Regions from separate parts of the Thiomonas sp. TH-17 genome, predicted to be linked through region 1. Evidence: predicted binding sites of a transcription regulator. Region 1 holds the regulator's gene; the other holds the start of a gene.
The links. The regulator HrcA, encoded in region 1, represses chaperone genes, less so after heat shock. The targets are predictions, from matches to a motif close to TTAGCACTCNNNNNNNNNGAGTGCTAA.
Positions count from the first base shown of each region.

Region 1 (6,394 bases):
CCATCGTCATGCACATTGAAATTGACGCAAATCAACAAAAAATGGGCGCCATGCGCCCTTCCGCGCCTACTGCAGCTTCAGCACCGCGGCCAGCACGCCCGCCGCAATCACCAGCATGCCGCCGATCTTGATCGTCAGCCGTAGTTCGAGTTCTCGCAAATCGGGTTTAGTGGCCAAGTCGGCCTCTCCCTGCGTTTCGCGAAAAGCGTCTGCCACTGCCTCGGCCTGCGCGTCGGGCATGCCTGATTCGCGCAATTTGCGAATGAATTTGTGCGTATCGAATGTGACGGTCGTCATGTCGCGAATGGTAGGCGCCCTTGAACACCACCGACAATCCACTTACCCCTTAACGAGACACAGGAGAACAGCGATGCAATGCACCGTGCAATGGGAAGGCGAAGGCGGCATGGCCTTCACCGCACACACCGAAACCGGCCACACCCTGCGCATGGACGGCGCGCCAGCCAGCGCACCGGGCGAACCCGGTGGCCACAACCTCGCGCCGCGGCCGATGGAAACCGTGCTCGCCGGCACGGGCGGCTGCACTGCCTACGACGTGGTCTACATTCTGAAAAAGGCGCGGCAGGACGTGCGCGGCTGCACGGTGCGGCTGGAAGCCGACCGCGCCGCCACCGACCCTAAGGTGTTCACCCGCATCCATATGCACTTCACTGTGACGGGCAACAACCTGCGTCCCGACATGGTGCAGAGGGCCGTGGAGCTTTCGCATACCAAATACTGCTCGGCCAGCGCCATGCTGGAAAAGACAGCGACGATGACTTTCAGCGTCGAGTTGGTACAGGAATGACCGCCGAATCAGCGCCTGCCTGCAATGTTGCGTTTTGATGACACTTTTGGTCGGAGCTGCAAAAAAGCTTGAGGCCCATCATCAGGCGCGCTCAAATGTCAGCTCGCATGCAATGACATCAATGTTTGCATGTTCATTCCCCCACCCGCTCAGACATCGCCCTGGAGAGTGTGTCGAGAGGCGGAACACTTCAAACCTAACGGAGCACAGAATGAAAACCCAAGGTTTCGCAAAAAAATCCCTCATCGCCCTGGCTGTGGTCGGCGCCTTCTCAGGCTCGGCATTCGCGGCTGACAGCGTGCAGCTGTACGGCATTATCGACATGGGTGTTGGCCACTTCACCGGCATCGCCCCCAGCAACACGACTGCCGCCCCTGGCAGCACAGCTTCCTACACCGGCCTGATGTCGGGCGTGGTGGCCGGTTCGCGCATTGGCCTCAAAGGCTCGGAAGACCTGGGTGGCGGTTTGAAAGCCATTTTCAAGGCTGAAACCGGCTTCTGCCCGGCTGGCACCAACCAAACGGGCGCAGGCACTTCGGGCTATTGCACCGGCGGCAGCTTCATGGGCCGTACCACGATGCTTGGCCTGCAAGGCAGCTTCGGTACCGTGCAAATGGGCCGTTACTTCACCAGCATGTTCACCAACGAGATCAACTACGATCCGTTTCAGGCAGGCTTTACCGGGGCTTACTCCAACTTCAGCCTCGGTGTTTTTGGTGACAATGGCAACGCCGTTGGCTCCTTGCTGCGCAGCAACCAGACCATCACCTATATCTCGCCCTCGCTGGCTGGCCTGACGGTACGTGCCGACTATTCCTTCAACACCGGCGCCGCAACTGCCCCAATCAACACCGCAGGCAATAAGCCGACGCTGCTGTCTCTCGACGGCAACTACGCCTTCGGCAATGTGGCAACTGTCGGCGCCAACTACACCAAGGTGAACAACCTCACGGGCACCAACAGCGACGGCGCCTACAAGGTGTGGCAACTGTTCGGCTCCTATAACGTCGGCTTGGCCAACCTGATGGCCATTTACGAGCGCGGCACGGCTGATTACTTCACCGGCCACGACTCGTCCTGGCTGATCGGCGCCAACGCGCCCGTCGGTGCCGGCAACGTCATGGTGTCCTACGGCCAGTACGGCAACTCGCTGTCAGCCACCGGCACCAGCATGAGCACTTCAACCGCCAAGCAGTACGCCATCGGCTACAGCTACAACCTGTCCAAGCGCACCATGCTGTACACCTCGTACGCGCACATCAACAACGATGCGGCTGCGGCCAACCGTGCGGGTACGGCGCTTGCTGTCAACACCGCAACCAATGGCAACTCTGGCGTCGTTGGCCAGGGTTCCAGTGGTTTCGCTGTGGGCATCCTGCATTCGTTCTGATCAAGGTTGGTCGATCAGACTTGCTAATTGCCTGAATACCCAGTCCGCCTGCCGGAGTGCAGGCGGACTGCCAGAACTTACAGCCCGCTCGCGGGCTGTTTTTGTTGTTGGTTGGCAACAAAACCTTGAGGTAATTGCTCTTGCCATATGCATCACCGCTGATGCACTGCTAAATTGTTGAGGTCTCGGAAGCGGAATGCTTTAGGTCTGCGACGAGCTGGGCACAGCAGAGCAAAACTCTGTCGCCCGTCTCTTTACCGGCTTGTCTCAAGCTGGCCCTTTACAACCTGGAGATGCTCAATGAAAAAATCACTACTCGCCCTCGCCGTTATCGGTGCTTTCAGCAGTTCGGCATTCGCTGCTGACAGCGTTCAGTTGTACGGCATTGTTGACATGGGCGTTGCCCATTACACCGGCGTCAAGCCTTCCAACGCTGGTGCGACGGATTCCGCCAGCTTCACCGGCCTGCAGTCAGGCATCCAGTCGCCTTCCCGTATTGGCCTGAAGGGCAAGGAAGACCTGGGCGGCGGCCTGAGCGCCATTTTCAATGCTGAAACCGGCTTCTGCGCAGCGGGCACCAACGTCACTGGCGGCAACTCCAGCGGCTACTGCTCGGGTGGCGGCTTCATGCAGCGCCAGTCTTATGTCGGCCTGACCGGCAACTTCGGTACCGTCGTGGGTGGCCGTCTTTACAACCCGGCGTATCAAAACCAGGTCGCTATCGACCCGTTTAGCTTTGGCCTGACCGGCAGCATTGGCAACACTTCGCTGCTGACCCAAAACGGTGTGGCCAATCTGAACCGTGCCAATCAAACCCTGGCCTATGTGACGCCTAATTTCTCGGGCTTCCACGCCACTCTGGCTTACACGTTCAACGTGGGCGCTGCCAACGATCCGATCAACACGGCTGGCAGCACCAGCCGCGCTTACTGGCTGAGCGGCAACTACAACAACGGCCCGATCACTGCTGGTGTGGATTATTCGCAAATCAGCAATATGCAAAACTTCGGTCTGTCACAAGGTGCCAAGGCCAAGATGTACGACATCTTCGGCGGCTATGACTTCGGCATCGCCAAGGTTGTTGGTCTGTACTCCAACCTTAAGGCTGATGGCATCTCTGGCAGCCAGAAACAGTGGATGCTGGGTGCCACCGTGCCTGTTGGCCCGGGCGCCATTCTGGCTTCCTACAGCGTGTACAAGAACGATATGGGCTCGCCCGCTTCTGCTCCGCAAGCCAAGCAAGCAGCAATCGGCTACACCTACTCCCTGTCCAAGCGCACCAACCTGTACACCTCGTATTCGCACATCAGCAACAGCAATGGCGCTGCCATCGTTGCGAACAGCAATGCGAGCACCAACGCTGGTGTTGCCAACACGGGCTCCAACGGCTTCGCCCTGGGCATCCGTCACAAGTTCTGATCAGCGCAAGCTGTTTAGCAACTGCTTTGAAAGCCGCCTTCGGGCGGCTTTTTTTCGTCTGAATTTATCGTCAATGGGTACAGAGTGACCGTGTTGCGGCAGGCATAATGCCCGTAAAGGGAGGGTTGTCCAATGCACATCGTTCTACCGGTTGACGGATCGACTTACACCGCGCGGGCTGCGCTAGTTCTGGTGCAGCAGGCGCGACAGTACAAAGAGCCGCCGAGAATCACTCTGCTGACTGTGGCGCTGCCTATCGGCACGCCGCTGGCGCGTGCGCAACTGAGCAAGGCGACGCTGGATGAGTATTACCGCGACGTCAGCGCACAGGCGCTGGCACCCGCAGAAGGCGCGCTGAAGCAGGCCGGGCTGGCGTTTGAGTCTCGCCATGTGGTGGGCGACCCGGCCGAACAGATCGCCGCCGAGGTGGCGCGCCTGCAACCCGACCTGCTCATCATGGGCACGCACGGCCATTCGGCGCTCAAGGGCTTCGTCATGGGGTCGGTGGCGAGCAAGGTGGTGGCGTCCACCACGGTGCCGGTGCTGCTGGTGCGATGATTTCGCTTCGGGCTTCGCTTGACAACTAGCCCCCTCCCAACCTCCCCCGCAAGCGGGAGAGGGGTTTTCCGTGTTTCTTCTTTTTGGGCGGCGAATCACCGCTGGCTCAACGCATTGCCCACCAGCTTGGAGGTGATGTCCACGATCTGGATCATGCGGTCGTAGGCCATGCGGGTGGGGCCGATGACGCCCAGGGTGCCGACCACTTTGCCGTCTGCCGCGTAGGGCGCGGTGATGACGGAGAGTTCTTCGAATGGCACGGCCTCGCTCTCGCCGCCGATGTAGATGCGCACGCCATCGGCGCGGGCGGAGGCGTCCATCAGCTTGAGTAACTGGGCTTTTTGTTCGAACAGATCGAAGAGCTGGCGCAGCTTGCCTAGATTGCCCGCAAAGTCGCCGATGCCGAGCAATTGTTGTTGTCCGGAGATGACGACCTGATCTTGCGGTTGCTGCAGCGCCTGACTGCCGGCCTGCACGCCGGCCTGCATGAGGGCGACGAGTTCGCTACGCAGGTGTTCCACCTCGCTGCCGAGCTTTTGCGCGACCTGCTCAAAACTCAGGCCGGAAAAATGGGCGTTGAGGTAGTTGGTTGCGGTGTTGAGCTCGTTCTGGCTGAGGGCGTGCGGCCAGTGCAGCATGCGGTTTTGCACATCGCCCTCGGGGCTGACGATGATGAGCAGAATGCGGTGTTCGCTCAACTGCAGAAATTCGATGTGGCGAAACGCGGCGCTGCGCTGCGGCGCCAGCACCACGCCGACGAATTGCGACAGGCTGGACATGAGCTGCGCCGCCCGCATCATCACCTGCTGCGGCGGGGCGGTGTCGATGTGCTGTTGCAGCGTCTGCGGCAGCAGGTCGGTTGGCATCTGCGGCTGGGCGGTGAGCATGGCGTCGACAAACACCCGGTAGCCGCGCGGGGTGGGAATGCGCCCGGCCGAGGTGTGCGGGCTGGCGATCAGGCCCATGTCTTCGAGATCGGCCATGACGTTGCGGATGGTGGCCGCGGACAACTCCAGCCCCGAAGCGCGCGACAGCGTGCGCGAACCCACCGGCTGACCGTCGGCGATGTAGTGTTCGATCAGGGTCTTGAGAAGCAGTCGGGCGCGTTCGTCCATGCGCAAATTTTAGGGCGCAGACGGCGCGCGGGCGCAACGCGCTACGCTGGACTTGCGCCTGTGCTGTAATTTGCCGCCATAGCGGTGTTCTCCGCCGTGCCTCACCTTTGAATCCCATGCCCCGTACCGTGTTCCAGCAGGTCTTGCTGATCGGCAAGTATCAGGCGCCGCAGGCGCAGCGCAAACTTGGCGAGATTGCCGCGCGGCTGAGCCGGGCCGGGGTGGAGGTCTGGGTGGGCGAGCTTACCGCGCAGCACACCGAGTTGCCTTACCCGGTGCTGCGCAGCAGCGAGCTGGCCGAGCGCACCGCGCAGGGCGGTTGGGTGGCGGTGGTGCTGGGCGGCGACGGCACCATGCTGGGCGCGGCGCGCAGGCTGGCTCCGCTGAATGTGCCGTTGGTGGGCATCAACGCCGGACGGCTGGGCTTCATGACCGATATCGCCGACAGCGAGTGGGAGCCTGCGATCGACGGTCTGATGGCCGGCGACTTCGAGCGCGAGGAGCGCGCCATGCTCAGCGGGGCGGTGGAGCGTGCGGGGCAGACCATTTTCAACGCCATCGCGGTGAATGATGTGGTGGTCAACCGCAACGGCGCGTCGGGGCTGGTGGAACTGAAGGTGGAGGTGGACGGGCGCTTCATGTATGTGCAGCGCGCGGACGGCCTGATCGTCGCCACGCCGACGGGCTCCACGGCCTATGCCTTGTCGGCCTACGGGCCCATTCTGTACCCCAGTGTGGACGGTGTGGTGCTGGTGCCGATTGCGCCGCATACCCTGTCGAACCGACCCATCGTGCTGCCGGGCGGCGCCGAGATCGTGATCGAGGTGGTCACGCCGCGCGATGTGAGCGTGAACTTCGACATGCAGAGCTATGCCGAGCTGATCGGCGGCGACCGCATCCGAATCGGGCAGGCGCCGCATCGCTGCGTGTTTCTCCACCCGCCGGGTTGGAGCTATTTCTCCACCCTGCGCCGAAAACTTCATTGGCATGAAGTGCCCGATGAATCCTGAATATTTGCGTCTTTTCCCCTGAGCCATGCTGCTGCATCTGCATTTGCGCGACTTTGTCATCGTTCCCGAGCTCGATATCGATCTGGCGGGGGGC
Region 1 is NZ_JBYCKI010000005.1:4,874-11,267, forward strand. Features, by position in the region: gene AC2VLV_RS00385 (DUF1640 domain-containing protein) at 67-297, opposite strand; gene AC2VLV_RS00390 (OsmC family protein) at 371-808, shown strand; gene AC2VLV_RS00395 (porin) at 1,020-2,198, shown strand; gene AC2VLV_RS00400 (porin) at 2,499-3,617, shown strand; gene AC2VLV_RS00405 (universal stress protein) at 3,750-4,175, shown strand; gene hrcA (heat-inducible transcriptional repressor HrcA) at 4,271-5,290, opposite strand; gene AC2VLV_RS00415 (NAD kinase) at 5,407-6,300, shown strand; gene recN (DNA repair protein RecN) at 6,326-6,394, shown strand, end outside.

Region 2 (6,394 bases), on a different contig from region 1:
GGTCTGGGGGTGCAGCGGGGCGGCGGTCTCGGCGCTGCTGTATTGATGGGGTTCGGGAGCGGCGGCCAGTGCGTTGCGGCTGGCGGCGCCTGCGGCGACGAGGGCCGCGGCAGCGCCGAGAAAATGGCGTCGGGTATTCATGGAGAGCATCCTTTGATCTGGGGCTTCAGTGCCCCGGGGCGGCGGGGGTGGCGGCGTTGGCAGAAGCGGCGTCGGGCAGGGCGCTCGGGCCTGCGTCCACGCCGAGCTGGGCGGCCTGCCAGGCGGCGTCGGCCAGCCAGTAATTGCGCTGCGCGGAGATGGCCTCGCGCACCGCCTGCACCTGCGTCTGCGCAGCGGCGACGAGCTGGAAGACGCCGATGAGCATGCCGTTGTAGCGAAGCTGGCTCTCATCGAGCACGGTCTGCGCCAGGGGCACGATTTGTTCGCGGCCGAGGCTCTGCTGCTGCCAGGCGTTGCCACGCAGGGCGTCGGCCTCGCGCAGTTGCGAGGCGGCGCGGCGCGCGGTGGCGATGGCGCGGTTGCGCGCCGCGAGCACGCGGTCGGCGGCGGCGCTGCGGCGGGCGTCGCCCAGATCGAACAGCGGCAGCGGCAGGCTGAGGTCGAAGCCGTTTTGCGGCGGCGCGTCGCTATAGATCTTGCGCAGGCCGCCGAGTTCGACATGCTCGATCAGGCTGGTGTGACGCGCCAGCCCCGCAGCTTGTGCTGTGGCCGTGTAGTCGGCGCGGGCGAGCTGCACGTCGAGACGGTTATCGAGCGCAGTTTGCAGCGCCATCGGTGCGGCTGCGGGCGGCTGCTTCGACACCTCCGGCAGTTGCGTCGGCAGAACGAGGCGGGCGGCTTGCTCTGCCGACAACCCCAGCGCCTGCACCAGCGCTTCGCGGCTTTGCGTGGCGGCCAGTTCGGCGCGGCTCAGGCGAAGCTGGCTGTCGGCGGCGAACAGCCCTTGCTGCGCCGCGTCGAGCTTGGTGAAGTTGCCCGCTTGCCGCATGCGCCCGGCCAGAATGGCGGTGGCCTTGGCCGCTTCCAACACATCGCGGTCGTAGGCGGCAGTTTGCTGCGCCGCTACGGCGCGAACCCAACTCAGCCGCGCCTGCGCCGCCGTGCGCAGCACCGCGCGGGCGAGGCTGAGCCGAAGCTGCGTCTGCTGCGCGTCGTTCAGGCGCGAGCGCGTGGGCAAGGTGAGCAGATCGAGCAGGCCGAAGCTCAGGCTGCGGGTGATCTCCACCCCGCCGCCACCGATGAGCAGGCGCTCGAAACCGAAAACCGGGTTGGCCAGCCGGGCGCTTTGCGTGGAGTCGGCCGAGTCGGCCTGCGCCTGCGCGATCAGCGCCTGCAACGCCGGGCTGCCGAGCAGGGCGATGCGCACCGCGTCGTCGGCAGACAAGGGTTTGGACAGTAGCGCGTCGATCTGCGCCTGCGCATCTTGCTGCTGCGCGGGGTCGCGCAGCAAGTGCAGCGGCGTGCCGGTATGGGGCTGGGTAATGACGTTGACGGCCTGTAGCGACTGCCGGGTTTGCAAGGGCGCGCAGGCCGCCAGCAGCGCTGCTGCGGCCAGGGGGGCGAGCCGCAGCGTCCGCAGGCGTGCCTGCGGTCTGGGTTGTTTCCACATGAAAAGACACCTCATTCGAGCCGCGACAGCGCGCGGCGACACGATGCGCAGCACAAGTCTTGCGACCCGCGCTGCAACCGGGAATCAAACGGGGGTCAGGCTCTGGGTGGGCGCTGCAGGGCGCGCAGATCGGCGCTGTGCCACGCGGTGTTGGCGGTGGAGGGGCGCGAGTGCTGCGCGGCGTCGGCCAGCAGCAGGGTAAAGGCCGGGGGCTGAGCCACGGCCAGATGGCAGATCACGCAATGCTGATGATCGTGAGAGCCGCAATCGGCTCGGGCGGTGGCGTTGACGTGGCAGCCCGGCATCGCTTCCGACGGGTCTTGCGCTGTCGCCACAGAGTGCAGACCCGCCATTGAGGCCATCATTGAGGTCATGTCATGCGCCTGCGCCGTGGTCTGGGCCGGGGTTTGCACCCCGTCGCCCAGATTCATGCTGACCTGCGCCCAGCCGCGCAGAGGCAGCAAGACGAGCAGCAAGACCAGAATGGGGCGCAGCAAGCGAGACATGCAACAAAGTTTAACCTAAGAATTCGCGCGCACACTGCCGTCATCAAACCCCCACAGGGCATGCGGAAAATGGGTTTCCGCCCCGGCCCGGCAGGGAACTATTGGTTTTTAGCACTCTCTTACTGTGAGTGCTAATATCAGACACAAACAGGAGGATTCCATCCATGACCCACACTCAGTCAGCCGCAATTGTTCTGCGCCCGGCCCAGGTCGATGGCGCGTTTCCGCTCGCCTTGCCCAGTCTGGGCAACCTGGACGCCTACATCAGCGCCGTCAACCGCCTGCCCATGCTCAGCGCGGAGGAAGAGGCGCGGCTGGCGCGCACCTGGCGCGAGCAGGGAGACAAGGACGCGGCGGGCAAGCTGGTGCTGTCGCACCTGCGGCTGGTGGTGTCCACGGCGCGTCAATATCTGGGCTACGGCCTGCCGCATGCCGACCTCATTCAAGAGGGCAATATCGGCCTGATGAAGGCGGTCAAGCGTTTCGACCCGGCGCACGGCGTGCGGCTTGTGAGCTACGCCCTGCACTGGATCAAGGCCGAGATTCACGAATACATTCTGCGCAACTGGCGGCTGGTGAAGGTGGCCACGACCAAGGCGCAGCGCAAGCTGTTTTTCAATCTGCGCTCGATGAAAACGGCCAACGCCGGCATGAACGAGGCGCAGATCGACGACATGGCGCAGGCGCTCAACGTCAAGCGCGAAGATGTGATCGAGATGGAAAGCCGCATGGGCGGTGCCGACATCGCGCTCGACCCCACGGTGGAGGATGGCGAAGAGAGCTACGCGCCCATTTCCTATCTGGCCGACAACACGCAGGAGCCGATGGCCGTGCTCGAAGCGCGCAGCCACGATCGGTTGCAGGTCGAAGGGCTGGAGAGCGCGCTGGAATTGCTCGACGCCCGCAGCCGCGCCATTGTCGAGCAGCGCTGGCTGCAGGTGAATGATGACGGCAGCGGCGGCAAGACCCTGCACGAACTGGCCGCCGAATACGGCGTGTCGGCCGAGCGCATCCGACAGATCGAGGTGGCGGCCATGAAGAAAATGCGCAAGTCGCTGGCCGAGTTCGCCTGATTGAACTAGAAAGCGAAACGCAAAAAAGCCCGTCGAAAGACGGGCTTTTTTGTTGACCGAAGCGCTCGGAACGGTGCGACGCTTCAGCCCGCAGCAGATTTCAGCCGCCGTGCATGCACTGATCGACAAAGGCTTTTTCCTTCTCGCCCGTCAGGCCCTGGGCCTTGGCTTTTTCCATGCACATCTCTTTCGACGGGGCCGCATTGGCTGCCGATTCGGAGGCATACGCGCTGGACATGCCGACCGAGGCGACAAGCAATGCGGCGGCCAGGGTCTGGGCGATCTTGTTCGAAGAAAGGGGGGTGGATAGGTTCATATCTGACTCCTTGAATCAATGGCGCGGACTGAAGTGCCCGCTGCTGCTCTTTTGCAAGCCCTGTGCCATTTGAAAAAATTTTAATGAAATCATATAGATATCATTTATTTATCTGGAAACTTGGCAGATCTGGCGTTGGTGCCGCGCTTACGGGGGTTGGGAGTGTCTGTCGCGGGCGACAGCTGAGACGGTTTATCCGTTTGCGATTGATTTGACGGCGCTTTTTTGTCCCGGATTGCCGACAACGGAGAGCGGCCCGCTCAGTGCTGCGCCACTTGCAGGAGGGCGGGGCGGGTGTCGCCGCCAGGCGACGGTTGGACTTGTCGGGTGGGTGGCTCAGGCGCGCCAGCGGCGCACGGCACGCTGCAGCGCCGCCCATTGCGTTTTGCGTTGGGCGGTGTCGCGGGCAGGGGCGTAGCGCCAGAGTTCGAGTTGAAGCAAAAGCGCGCGGGCCGACTGCAAGGTCTGCTGTGACAGGGTGTTTTCGCCGGGGCTGACTCGCTTGAGTCGGGCAGACAGGGTGCGGGGCGGGGTAGAGGGTTCGCTGTCGATGCCGACCTGCTCCAGCTTGCTGCGCAGCAGGGTGTAGGTCTGCGTCCAGGGATCGTGCCGACGGCGCTCCAGCGCCAGAAACGCGCCGCCGATGGCGGTGGCCACCAGCAGGGTGGCGATGGCCAGCGCGGCCAGGGTGGCCATGTCGGGCTGGTGCAGGCCGAGCTTGTTCAGCAGGTCGAGCTGGCGCTGGCTGCCGTAGTGCAGCACCCACTGGTTCCACGTGTTGTTGAGCGCGTCCCACTGGTTGCGCAGTTGCAGCAGGAATGCGGCATCGCGCGGGCCGAGCGCGGCGACGCCCAGCAAGGGCTCGCGCGAGGCGAGGGTGGCGCCGCTGCGGTCGATGCGCGCCGGGTCAACGGCGGCGGTGGGGTCGGCGCGCACCCAGCCGCGTTCGGGCAGCCAGTATTCGGCCCAGGCGTGGGCGTCGCTCTGGCGCACCACCCAGGTGTCGTCCACCGGGTTGAAGCGGCCGCCCTGGTAGCCGGTGACGATGCGTGCGGGAATGCCGGCGGCCCGCATCACCACGACAAAAGCCTGCGCGTAGTGTTCGCAAAAACCGGCGCGGCGGTCGAACAGAAATTGGTCCACGCCGTCGCGCCGGTCGTAGGTGCCGGGGTTGAGGGTGTAGCGGAAGGGCTCGGCGCGAAACATCTGCAGCAGGGCTTGCGCGACGAAGGCGCCGCCCTGTCCGGCCGCCTTGGCTTGCGTGGCCAGTTGCCTGCCCAGCGCCACGCTGCGCGGATCGAAACCCGCAGGCAGGGCTTCGTCGGCGCGCAGGGCGGGGCTGAATTGCGTGGGGCCGTATCGGAACTGGGGTGACGATTCGACGGTGTAGCGCGAGAGATGATCGAGCGGCCGCCCGGTGACGAGTTGCAGGTCGGGCAACCACTGCACCCTATATCCCTCGATCTTGGGCGCCGCCACTGGCGCGTCGAGCGCGAAGACGAAGGTCTGCTGCGTGGGCTGCAGGGTGACGGTGTAGCGCACGGGCGGGCCGCTCAGGTGCAGATCGGCGGGCGGGGTGAGGGTGGCGCGGTCGCGCTGGCGCGGGTTGGGCAGCCACACGCCGTTGTCGTACAAGCTCAGTACCGGGCCGCGCCAGTAAAGCTCGCGGTCAGGCGGCCGCGGGCCGTGGAACACCACGCGAAAGGCGACTGAATCGTCTCGCGCCAACTCGGCGATCTGCCCGGGCGACATGCTGGCTGACAACCCGGTGATGGCCTGCCCGCCGCTTTGCGGCAAGGCCCACAGCGGCGCGCTCAGACGCGGAAACACCATGAACAGCACGACCATCGCGGGCGCGCCCAGCGCCATCATCTTGAGCGCGGTGAGCAGCGACTGCCGCAGCGGCGGCCGACCGGCGGGCAGATTGGCGTTGACCAGCGCGGCCAGCATGCCCCAGGTGGCCAGCACCATGACCAGGGCGGTACCCAGCGATTGCGAGAACAGAAAGTTGGCCGCGATGGTGAAAAAACCGAGGAAGAACAGCACATGGGCATCGCGGCGCGAGCGCATCTCCAGGGTCTTGAGGCCGAGCAGCACGCACAGCAGCGCGACTCCGGCATCGCGCCCGAGCACGGTGTGGAAGTCCCACAGGGTGATGACGACGGAGAACAGCAAAATGAGCACGAGCACGCTGCGACCGGGCAGCGGCGCACTGCGCCAGGCCAGCGCCGCACGCCAGGCCAGCAGGCCGAGCACCAGCGCGCTCGTCCACCAAGGCAGATGGACGAACAGCGGCAGCATCAGCAGCAGCGACACGCCGAGCAGGAACAGAGTGTCGCGCGCATCGCGCGGCAGGGCGTTGGTGCGGTGGGTCCAGCGGGCCAGCAGCGTCTGGCTGGGTTTGGACTGCATCACGACTTGGCTCGCGGGGTGGCGGATCGGGACTGCAGCAGGGGGCCGGGGTGCAGCGCCAGCAGGCGCAGGCAGGCGGCGCGGTGCGCGGCGCCGGTGGCTGGCGTGATTTGCTGGGCGCCGAGCTGCAGGCCGTAAGGCATGCCGGTGCGGTCGGCGGCCAGCACCCAGGCGCACAGCCGTGAAAGTCGGGTTTCGGTGTCGAGCTGGACGGGCAGCGCGGCGAAGTCGAGCCAGAGTTCGGCGCGGGCCTGCGGCTGGGCGGTGTCGCGGCTGATGAGTTCGTCGCTGCGGGCGAATTTTTTCCACAGCACATGCCGCAGCGAATCGCCGGTGCGGTAGGCGCGCACGCCATCGGCTTCGCCGCCGCCGCGCGCAAGCGCCGGGCCGTTGCCAGGCGTGGGACGGGCGGGCGGCAGGGGCGGGGCGGGATGCTCGGCGGCGGGCAGCACGAGCAGCTCGCCCTGCGGCTGCC
Region 2 is NZ_JBYCKI010000002.1:6,187-12,580, reverse strand. Features, by position in the region: gene AC2VLV_RS00205 (multicopper oxidase family protein) at 1-141, opposite strand, end outside; gene AC2VLV_RS00200 (TolC family protein) at 167-1,612, opposite strand; gene AC2VLV_RS00195 (hypothetical protein) at 1,708-2,118, opposite strand; gene rpoH (RNA polymerase sigma factor RpoH) at 2,283-3,191, shown strand; gene AC2VLV_RS00185 (hypothetical protein) at 3,292-3,507, opposite strand; gene AC2VLV_RS00180 (transglutaminase TgpA family protein) at 3,844-5,919, opposite strand; gene AC2VLV_RS00175 (DUF58 domain-containing protein) at 5,919-6,394, opposite strand, start outside.
Region 2: rpoH (RNA polymerase sigma factor RpoH) is a predicted target of HrcA. The motif match lies at 2,227-2,253, and genes of this name have one in related genera.